3 regions of the Rubrivivax gelatinosus IL144 genome follow, and region 1 is predicted to be linked to each of the others. Evidence: riboswitches for the same ligand, from Rfam matches in the RefSeq annotation. Region 1 holds a riboswitch; each other region holds the start of a gene.

Region 1 (3,266 bases):
GTTCAGTCCTCGATGCCGCGCTGCGCGGGCACGCCGGCGTCGTAGTGGTGTTTCAGCTTCGTCATCTCGGTGACCGTGTCGGCGGCCTCGATCAGCTCCGGCGGCGCGCCGCGCCCGGTCAGCAGCACGTTGACCTGCGGCGGGCGCGCGCGCAGGCAGGCGAGCAGCTCGTCCAGCGGGATCCAGCCGTAGCGCAGCGGCGCCATCACCTCGTCGAGCACGACGAGGAAGTGCGCGCCCGACAGCACCGTGTCGCGCACACGGTGCCAGCCGGCCAGCGCCAGCTCGGCGGAGTGGCCGAGGTCGCGGCTCTTCCAGCTGAAGCCGTCGCCCAGGCCCTCGATCGGGATGCCCAGTTGCTCGAACAGCCGGTGCTCGCCGAAACGTGCCGAGGGCACTTTCATGAACTGGAAGATCTTCACCGCCTTGCCGCGGCCGTGGGCGCGCAGCGCCAGGCCGAAGGCGGCGGTGCTCTTGCCCTTGCCCGGCCCGGTGTGCACGATCACCAGCCCCCGGCGTTCGCCCTGAGGGCGCGGCTTGTCGCGATCGAACGGGGGCGTTTCGATCTGCATGGCACCAGCCCGTCAGGCGGCGGCGGTGAGCCGCTCGTCCAGGCAGGCGCGCGCCCAGCCGGCTTCGCGCCAGCGGCGCACGGCGCGCACGATCAGCAGCGTGAACACCGGCTCCAGCGCCACCAGCACGAGGTAGGACGAAGCGAAACGCGCCCAGTCGGCGAACGGCGTCGCTTCCTGGCCGATGGCGAGCCAGAAGCCGACCATCGCCGTGACGCCGGCGTAGTAGGCGGCGTCCAGGCGCAGCACCGTGGCGACACGCGCTTCGCTGACCTGCGCGGCCGACAGCCGGCGGCCGATGCCGAAGTGCACCGCGGTGAGCGGCACGACCAGCGACAGCGTGTTCACCGCCAGGTGCACCAGGTCCTGCGGCTCGAACAGCAGGCCTTGCAGCAGCAAGCCGAGCGCGAAGCCGAACAGCGTCGGCAGATAGCCCAGCAGCAGGTAGATCGGCATCGCGCCGATGAAGTGCAGCTCCGACGGGCCGACGGCCATGTGGAAGGACTGCATGAACAGCGAGAAGAACACCGCCGCGAGCGCCGTGCGCAGCCACAGCGCCGGGCGCTTGGCGAGCGCGGGCAGGTGCGCCAGCAGCACGCCGCTGGCGGCGACGTTGGCAGCGAGGATCTTGGTCTGGGCGAGGACGCCGGGTTCGATGTGCATCGGGTGCTCCTGGGTCGAGACGGCGCGACGACGGCCGCCCGCCGCCGCACGAAGCGGCTCGGGCGCGGCGACACGGCACGCGCGGGAGGGGGAGGGCTCGGAAACGAAAGACGGGTTCGACGCGCCCGGCCGCTTCCCCGCGGCGTGCGCTACACGGCGCGCCGCTCGCGCGGCACGCCACCTCGTTGGCCGGTATCCGGGCTGGCGGACCTGTCCGTGACGCCTTCCCGGTGGCGACGCTGGTGCGCCGCCGTCCCAGTGGCCGTGTCACGGGCCGGAAGGGCCGGCACGAGGCCGTCTTTCCGTCCGCTTACCGTTGCGGGGGCAGCTCAGGTTGGGGCTCGCACCGTGACGGCCTCGCCCTTCCTGATTCCCGTTGAACTGCCTCGGCGGAGAGCCTCGGCGAGCACCAACGCGGCGCATGATACAGGTCAGGTCCCGCGACGGGGCTGCCGACGGCGCTGGTTATGATTCCGGCCGTTGGTGCTCGCGCCCACCCTCCGGTGGATGCAGTTCAACGGGAATCAGGGAGGGGCCACAGGCCCCCAACCTGAGCTGCCCCCGCAACGGTAAGCGGACGGGGCCTCACCGGCCCCAGCTCGTGTCGAAGCCACTGGGAGTCGTCTCCTGGGAAGGACACACGGGTCGTCTCCGTCAGCCCGGATACCGGCCAACGAGGTGGCGCGCCGCGCGAGCGGCTCGCCGTAAGGCGCCAGGCTGCGGGGAAGCGGCCAGGGCGCGTACGCCGGTATTCCCATGTCTTCCAACGCGCCGGAGCTCCGGCCCGACGCTGCCACGCCTTGCGCCTGGGGCGACGCCGAAGCGGCGTTCTACGCCCGCAGCATCGTGCGCAGCGGCTATGCCCGCGCCGTGCTGCCGCTGCTGCCGCGCGCGCTGCCCGATCTGCTCGACATCGGCGCCGGCAACGGCGTGCTCAGCCGCCGCATGCTGGCGCCGGGGGCGCGCTGGCACGCCGTCGAACCGCAAGCCGAGATGCAGCGCCGGCTGCAGGCGCTGCGCCCGGCGCTGGCCGCACGCGGCATCCGGCTCGAACTCTCGCCGGTCGACTGGACGCAGCTGGACCCCGCCGTCGCCGCCGACACGCTGCTGGCCGCGCACCTGCCGCCGGCGCAGCGTGAGCCCGCCGCCTTCCACGACGCGATGGCCGCACGCTGGCGCCGCTGCATGGCCTGGGTCGTGCCGGCGCAGGCCGGGCCGGCGACGTTCTGCCTGGCCGGTGTGCTGACGCCCGAGCTGCACGGTGCCGACACGCGCCCGGTCTTCGAGCGTGTGCTCGCCGCGCTGGGCCCCGGGCGCGCGCCGCAGGCGCTGCACTTCGCCGACTGGCGCTACGAGGTGTGTTTCGAGTCGCTGGCCGCGGCCCAGGCGCACGTCATCGAACGCCTGCGGCTGCCGCCCGGCGACGAACGCCGGCCGCAGGTGCTGGCCCAGGTCGCCGCCTCGGCGCGGCCCGGCCGTCGCGGCCTGCGCCTGGGCTGCGCCAAACGCAGCGCGGTGCTGCTCTGGCGCCGCGATTGACCCTGTTTTCCCTCCCTCCAAAAGAAGAGACGAAGAAGATGAAGCCACAGGAAAGATCACCGTCGCGCCGCTGGCGCCCCGTCGTGCTGGCGCTGGCGCTGCCGGCCGTCGCGCAGGCCCAGAGCGAGGCCGTCGAGACGGTGCAGATCACCGCCGAACGCCGCGTCGTCACCGCGACGCGCGCCGCCGAGGACCCGCTGGACCTGCCGTTCAGCACCTACGCCGTCGGCCGCGACGAGATGGACGCCGTCGGCGCGCGCACGCTCGAGGACGCGCTGCGCGCGGTGCCCGGGCTGCAGCACGGCACCCAGGGCAACTACTTCACGCGTTTCGAGACCCGCGGCCTGCGCGACACCCAGGACGTGCTGGTGCTGATCGACGGCGTGCCGCTGCGCCTGCTGCAGGGCAATGCCGACCTGACGCTGGTCGCGCCCGACCTGCTGGAACGCATCGAGTTCATCAAGGGCCCGGCTTCGGCGCTGTACGGCCGCA
Region 2 (3,266 bases), 1.7 Mb from region 1:
GCGTCCAGCGTGTTGACCGCGCGCCAGGCCCAGGCGCCCGGCAGGCCGGCGACGCAGAACCAGAACAGCGGCGCGACGACCGAGTCGTTGAGGTTCTCGGCCAGCGTCTCGATCGCCGTCTCGCGCACCTCGCGCGCGTCCAGGCGCTCGACGTCGCGGCTGCAAAGGTTGCGCAGCCGCTGCTGCGCTGCCGGCAGGCCGCCGGCCTTGAACGCGGCGTCGACCGCGGCGACCTCGTCACGCAGCATGCGCCAGGCGAACGAGGGCTTGAGCGCCAGTGCCAGCAGCGGCACTGCGGCCCAGTGCGGCAGCGCGAAGATCGCGGTCTGCAGGCCCCAGGCGAGCGCGGCGACGCCGCCGACCACCACCCACCAGGCCAGCGTGCCGGCGACCAGCGCCGCACGCGGCGCCAGGTTCGGCAGCCGGCGGTGCAGCGGCATGATCGCGTGGCCCAGCCAGGCCACCGGGTGCCAGGCGTCGCGCGGCTCGCCGAAGCGGCGGTCGATCAGCCAGGCCAGCGCCAGCGCGGCGGCGAAGACGAGGGCGGCGCTCATCGGCGGGCGGCGGCGGCCTCGGGGGCCAGCCGTTGCAGGCAGTCGACGATCGCCGCGGCGCCTTCGCCCAGGCGCGGGCCGGGGCGGATCAGCAGGTCGAAACGTTCGGGCGCGAAGCCGCAGACGCGCCCGGCGCGCAGCGAACTCATCGCCGCCCAGCCCGGCCGCGACGCCAGCGCGGCGACGTCGCGCTGCTGCACCAGCAGCAGCTCGGGGTCGGCGCGCACGACGAACTCCGGGTTCAGCTTGGGGAAGGCGCCCAGCTCGGCCGGCACGACGTTGGCGAGCCCCAGCCGCGCCAGCGTGTCGCCGACGAAGGAAGCGCTGCTCGCGCCCCAGCCGGCGTGCACCTCGAAGAACACGCGCCGGCCGCGCAGCGACGGCGGCACGCGCGCCGCGGCGGCGGCGAGTTCGGCGTCCAGGCGCTGCAGCAGGCGTTCGGCCTCGGCACGGCGCTCGAGCACCTGGCCCAGCGTGCGCACCGTCTCGACCATCTCGGCGTGGCGCTCGGCGTGCACACGCAGCACGCGCAGGCCCAGGGCTTCGAGCCGGTCGCTGGCGCGCGACAGGTCCGAGGCCAGCACCAGGTCGGGCTTGAGCGCGACGACGGCCTCGACGACCGCGTCTTCCATGCCACCGACCCGCGGCAGCGCCGCCAGCGCCGGCGGCCAGTTGGAATAGCGGTCGACACCGACCAGGCGCTCGCCGGCACCCAGCGCCCAGACGGTCTCGGTCAGCGAGGGCAGCAGCGAGACGATGCGCCGCGGCGAAGCCTCAAGCTTCAGCTCGGCGCCACGCGCGTCGTGCACTGCGATCGGCGCCGCCCACGACGGGGCCGCACCCAGCATCCAGGCCAGGCACAGCAGCAGAGCGACACCCCGGGCCGTGCGCGGCGCAGCGACGCGCGCGGCAGCCGCCCGAAGGGCAGCGGCAGCACGGGCACACGAGAAGGCCCACGGGCCCGGGACGGAAGTCGACATGAAAGACGGTAAGAGCCGCTGCGGCCGACCACTTCCCCGCGGCCGCCGCTGTACGGTGCCGCGCTCGCGCGCCGCACCCCCTCGTTGGCCGGTATCCGGGCTGGCGGTGCGACCCGTGTGCCCTTCCCAGGCGTTCACCCAGTGGATTCGACACGAGCGGAAGCCCGAAGCCTCCGACCGCTTACCGTTGCGGGGGCAGCTCAGGTTGGGGGCTCGCAGGCGACGCGGGTCGCCCTTCCTGATTCCCGTTGAACTGCCCCGACCGACGCCGAGGACGAGCACCAACGGCGCGCATGATAGGCATCGCCGCCTCGCCTGCACGCCGATGCGGCGCAGTTTCTTGACACCCGTCAAGCCGACAACCCCGCCGGAAGCGGCCGCGGCGTCACTCCGGGCCGTTCCCGATGGGGCCCGTCGGCCGCGGCGCTAGGCTGCGCCATCGGCCCCGCGGCCACGGACAGGAGAACCCCCGATGAGACTGCCGTTGCGACCGCTGCTGCTCGCGCTGGGCGCCGCCGCGCTGGCGCTGCCGGCCGCCGCCGAGCCGCGCGCCGACGAGGCGCTGGCCGCCCGTTCGGTGGCCGCCACCTGCGCCAACTGCCACGGCCCCGAAGGCCGTTCGCAGGGCACGATCAAGACGCTGGCCGGCCAGCCGGCCGAACGCACCCTGCAGTCGCTGGCCGAGTTCCGCAGCGGCGCCCAGCCTTCGACGATCATGGCCCAGCTGCTGCGCGGCTACAGCGACGAGCAGCTGCGCCTGGCGGCGCAGTGGTTCGCGGCCCAGCCCGAACGCCGGGAGCGCTGATGCACGACCGCTCGCACACGCTGACGCGCCGCCGCCTGCTCGGCGCGGGCCTGGCCGGCGGCACGCTGGCGCTGGCCGGTTGCGCCGCGCCGCCGGTGGCGCGCTCGACCCCCGGCCGCGTCGTCGTCGTCGGCGGCGGCTACGGCGGCGCCACCGCGGCGCGATACCTGCGGCTGTGGGGCGGTGTCGACGTCACGCTGGTCGAACGCGAAGCGGTCTTCGTGTCCTGCCCGGTGTCCAACCTCGTGCTCGGCGGCTGGCGCACGCTGGCCGACATCACGCGCGGCTACGACGGCCTGGCCGCCGCCGGCGTCAAGCGCGTGCGCGGCGAAGCGGTGGCGATCGACGCCCAGCGCCGCCTGCTGCGCCTGGCCGACGGCAGCACCCTGCCCTGGGACCGGCTGATCGTCGCCCCCGGCATCGACTTCGACAGCGCGGCGATCCCCGGCCTGCAGCCGGCGCTGGACGCCGGCACCGTGACGCACGCCTGGAAGGCCGGGCCGCAGACCGTGGCGTTGCGGCGCCAGCTCGAGGCCCTGCCGGACGGCGGCGTCGTCGCGATCACCATCCCGCGGGCGCCCTTCCGCTGCCCGCCCGGGCCTTACGAACGTGCCGCCGTCATCGGCAGCTGGCTGAAGCAGGCGCGGCCACGCGCCAAGCTGCTGCTGCTCGACGCCAACCCCGAGATCCAGTCGAAGAAGGCGCTGTTCCAGCGCGCCTTCGGCGAGCACCTGAAAGGCATCGTCGAGTACCGCCCCGACGCCGAGCTGCGCGAGGTCGACGGTCGGCTGGCGCGCTTCGACTTCGAGGACCTGAAGGCCGACGTGCTGAACGTCATCCCGCCGCAGCGCGCCGGCCGGCTGGCGCAGGACGCCGGGCTGGTGACGGTCAACGGGCGCTGGGTCGGCGTCGACTGGCTGACGCTGC
Region 3 (3,266 bases), 1.8 Mb from region 1:
CCGATCAGGTTCTTGACCTTGTTGTGGAACACCGTCAGGCCGGCGCGGTCGCCGTCGGCGGCCCACTCGACGCCGAACTCGACGCTGCGGCCGCGTTCGGGCTTGATGTCCGCGACGCCGTAGCCGGGATACAGCAGGTCGTTGAACGACGGCGCGCGGAAGCTGTTGCCGGCCAGCGCGCGCAGCCGCCATGCCGGCGTCAGGGCGAAGCTGGCGCCCAGGCGGCCGGTGGTCTCGGCACCGTAGTCGGAACTGTCGTCGCGGCGCAGGTCGGCCTGCCAGGAGAAGCGGCCGGCGGTGCCTGTCCAGGACAGCACGCCGATGTCGGTGTCGCGGTCGCCGCGGTAGCTGTTGGTCTTGGCCTTCTCTTCCAGGCGTTCGATGGCGGCGACCAGCTGGCCGGCGACGCCGGTCTCCCAGGCGATCTGGGCCAGCGCGTGGTCGCGCGTCGTGCGGTAGCGATCGACGACGGCCTTGCCGCTGCGCGAGTCGTCGACCGCCCGGTCCAGGCGCATCGTCGCGACCAGGCCCGGCGCGAGCGTGCCGCGCCAGTCGAGCGCTGTGGCGTCGACGTCGAGCTTGTCGCGGAAGTCGGGCGTGTTGTCGGGGGCGTAGGTCGGCGGCGCGTACTCGGTGCTGTCGATCTGCGTTTCCAGGCGGCTGCGCAGCAGTGACAGGCCGATGCGGTGGCCCGGCGCCGGCGTGAAGCCGATGCGCGCCTGGCCGCTGTCGCGCGTGTAGCCGTCGTGGTCGGCGTTGTAGTTGCCGTACGGGTCGCCGGGACGCATCGCGTTGCCGCCGTCGTCGTGCTCCTGGGCCAGCGACGCGGCGATGTCCCAGGCGCCCTGCGTGGCGCTGACGCCGGCCGACAGCTCGCGTGCGCCGCGGCTGCCGAACGCGGTGGCGGCGTCGAACCGCAGGCCGGCGTCGGCGCGGCGCGTGACGATGTTGATCACGCCGCCGACGGCGTCGGCACCGTAGAGGCTGGAGCCCGGGCCGCGCAGCACCTCGACGCGTTCGATCTGCGCCAGCGGCAGCGCCTGGATCGACGGATCGGCCAGCGTCGCCGAGCCGACGCGCACGCCGTCGACGAGCACGACGGTCTGGCTGCCCGAGGAGCCGCGGATCATCACCGAGGTGGCGGCACCGGGGCCACCATTGCGCGAGATCTGCACGCCGGCCTGCTCACGCAGCAGGTCGGCCAGCGAGCCGGCGCTGGATGCGCGCAGCGCGTCGCCGTCGATCACGACGACGTCGGCAGCCAGACGCGAGACGGCCAGCGGCTCGCGCGAGCCGGTGATGACGATGGTTTCGGAAGATTGCGCCGCCGCGGTGGCGGCGACAACGCAGGAAGCGACCGCGACGACGGAACGGCGGTCGAAGATGGTGACGAACAAGACGGCCTCCAGCCGCACACCCCGTGCGGACAGTGATGAAGCAGCCACCGTCCGTGGACACGCGCGCAGAAGCGGACCTCGGCCCCGAGGTCGCGAACGGACTGCGGGCCGAAGCTCGTGCGCGCCGCCCACCGCGACGCCGGCATCCCTGGCATCGGGCCGGTATCCGGGCTCGCGAGTGCCGGTCCGACGGCGTGTGCCGTGGACCGAAGCCGTCAGCGCCTTCCCAGTCCTCGAAGGACCAGTGGCCGCAATGCTGACCGCACCTCGCCGACCGTTGCGGGGGCAGCGCCGGAATTGCCGCGCGTCCTGGACGCGCCGCGCACCGGCTTCCCGTTCAACCCTCCGACACCTGCCGTGCAAGAGGGCACCTGATGCAAGCGGGGCGGAGTCTAGCACCGCCGCCCCGGCAAGCGGCACGCCCGAGCGCCGCACCGGCGCACCCCGGCGATGCGGGGGGTGCCGCCTATAATCACGCTTTACCACCTGGGCGCACGCTCACGCGCTGCTGCCCCACGCGACATGACCAAGTTCGTCTTCGTCACCGGCGGCGTGGTGTCCTCCCTCGGCAAGGGAATCGCGGCAGCCTCGCTGGCGGCGATCCTCGAGTCGCGAGGTCTGAAGGTCACCCTGATCAAGCTGGATCCGTACCTCAACGTCGACCCGGGCACGATGAGCCCGTTCCAGCACGGCGAGGTGTTCGTCACCGACGACGGCGCCGAGACCGACCTGGATCTCGGCCACTACGAGCGTTTCATCACCACCCGGATGAAGCGCACGAACAACTTCACCACCGGCCAGATCTACAAGAGCGTGCTCGAGAAGGAGCGCCGCGGCGACTATCTGGGCAAGACGGTGCAGGTGATCCCGCACGTCACCAACGAGATCCAGGACTACGTGCGCCGCGGTGCGGTCGACGTCGACGTCGCGATCGTCGAGATCGGCGGCACGGTCGGCGACATCGAGTCGCTGCCCTTCCTCGAAGCCGTGCGCCAGCTGAGCCTGAAGCTCGGCCCGGCGAACACCGCCTTCGTGCACCTGACCTACGTGCCCTGGATCGCCGCCGCCGGCGAACTGAAGACCAAGCCGACGCAGCACACGGTCCAGAAGCTGCGCGAGATCGGCATCCAGCCCGACGCGCTGCTGTGCCGCGCCGACCGCCGCATCCCCGACGACGAGCGCGAGAAGATCAGCCTGTTCACCAACGTGCCGCAGCACGGCGTGATCTCGATGCCCGACGTCGACACCATCTACAAGGTGCCGCGCGTACTGCACGAGCAGGGCCTGGACGAGCTGATCTGCATGAAGCTGCAGCTGCTGACCAAGCCCGCCGACCTGCGCCGATGGGACACGCTGGTGCAGGAAGTCGAGCACCCGCAGGCGCGCGTGACGATCGCGATGTGCGGCAAGTACACCGACCTGTCGGACTCGTACAAGTCGCTCAACGAGGCGCTGCGCCACGCCGGCATCCACAACCACGCCAAGGTCGACATCGAGTACGTCGATGCCGAGACGCTGGACGAGCACAACGTCTCGCAGCTCGCGCAGTACGACGCGATCCTGGTGCCGGGCGGCTTCGGCAAGCGTGGCATCGAGGGCAAGATCCTGGCCGCCAAGTTCGCCCGCGAGCACCGCCTGCCCTACCTCGGCATCTGCCTGGGCATGCAGGTCGCGACGATCGAGTACGCGCGCCACGTCGCCGGCCTGACCGACGCCAACAGCACCGAGTTCGAGCCGCAGACCGCCCACCCGGTGATCGCCCTGATCGAGGAATGGCAGGACCGCGACGGCTCGATCCAGAAGCGCAGCGCCAGCTCCGACCTTGGCGGCACGATGCGCCTGGGCGCGCAGAGCTCGGACGTCAAGCCG

Evidence for each region. A riboswitch is a leader RNA that binds a small molecule or an ion and turns the genes downstream of it on or off. The one in region 1 is predicted to bind cobalamin.
Region 2: another riboswitch for cobalamin. It lies ahead of RGE_RS14090 (ABC transporter substrate-binding protein); the one in region 1 lies ahead of RGE_RS21755 (energy-coupling factor ABC transporter permease).
Region 3: another riboswitch for cobalamin. It lies ahead of RGE_RS07385 (TonB-dependent receptor domain-containing protein); the one in region 1 lies ahead of RGE_RS21755 (energy-coupling factor ABC transporter permease).

The regions. Positions count from the first base shown of each region.
Region 1 is NC_017075.1:4,771,626-4,774,891, forward strand. It holds gene cobO (cob(I)yrinic acid a,c-diamide adenosyltransferase) at 3-572, opposite strand; gene RGE_RS21755 (energy-coupling factor ABC transporter permease) at 585-1,235, opposite strand; cobalamin riboswitch at 1,406-1,664, opposite strand; cobalamin riboswitch at 1,700-1,924, shown strand; gene RGE_RS21760 (class I SAM-dependent methyltransferase) at 1,992-2,774, shown strand; gene RGE_RS21765 (TonB-dependent receptor) at 2,813-3,266, shown strand, end outside.
Region 2 is NC_017075.1:3,062,499-3,065,764, forward strand. It holds gene cbiB (adenosylcobinamide-phosphate synthase CbiB) at 1-554, opposite strand, end outside; gene RGE_RS14090 (ABC transporter substrate-binding protein) at 551-1,534, opposite strand; cobalamin riboswitch at 1,604-1,835, opposite strand; gene RGE_RS14095 (c-type cytochrome) at 2,007-2,339, shown strand; gene RGE_RS14100 (NAD(P)/FAD-dependent oxidoreductase) at 2,339-3,266, shown strand, end outside.
Region 3 is NC_017075.1:1,544,926-1,548,191, reverse strand. It holds gene RGE_RS07385 (TonB-dependent receptor domain-containing protein) at 1-1,397, opposite strand, end outside; cobalamin riboswitch at 1,538-1,787, opposite strand; gene RGE_RS07380 (CTP synthase) at 1,920-3,266, shown strand, end outside.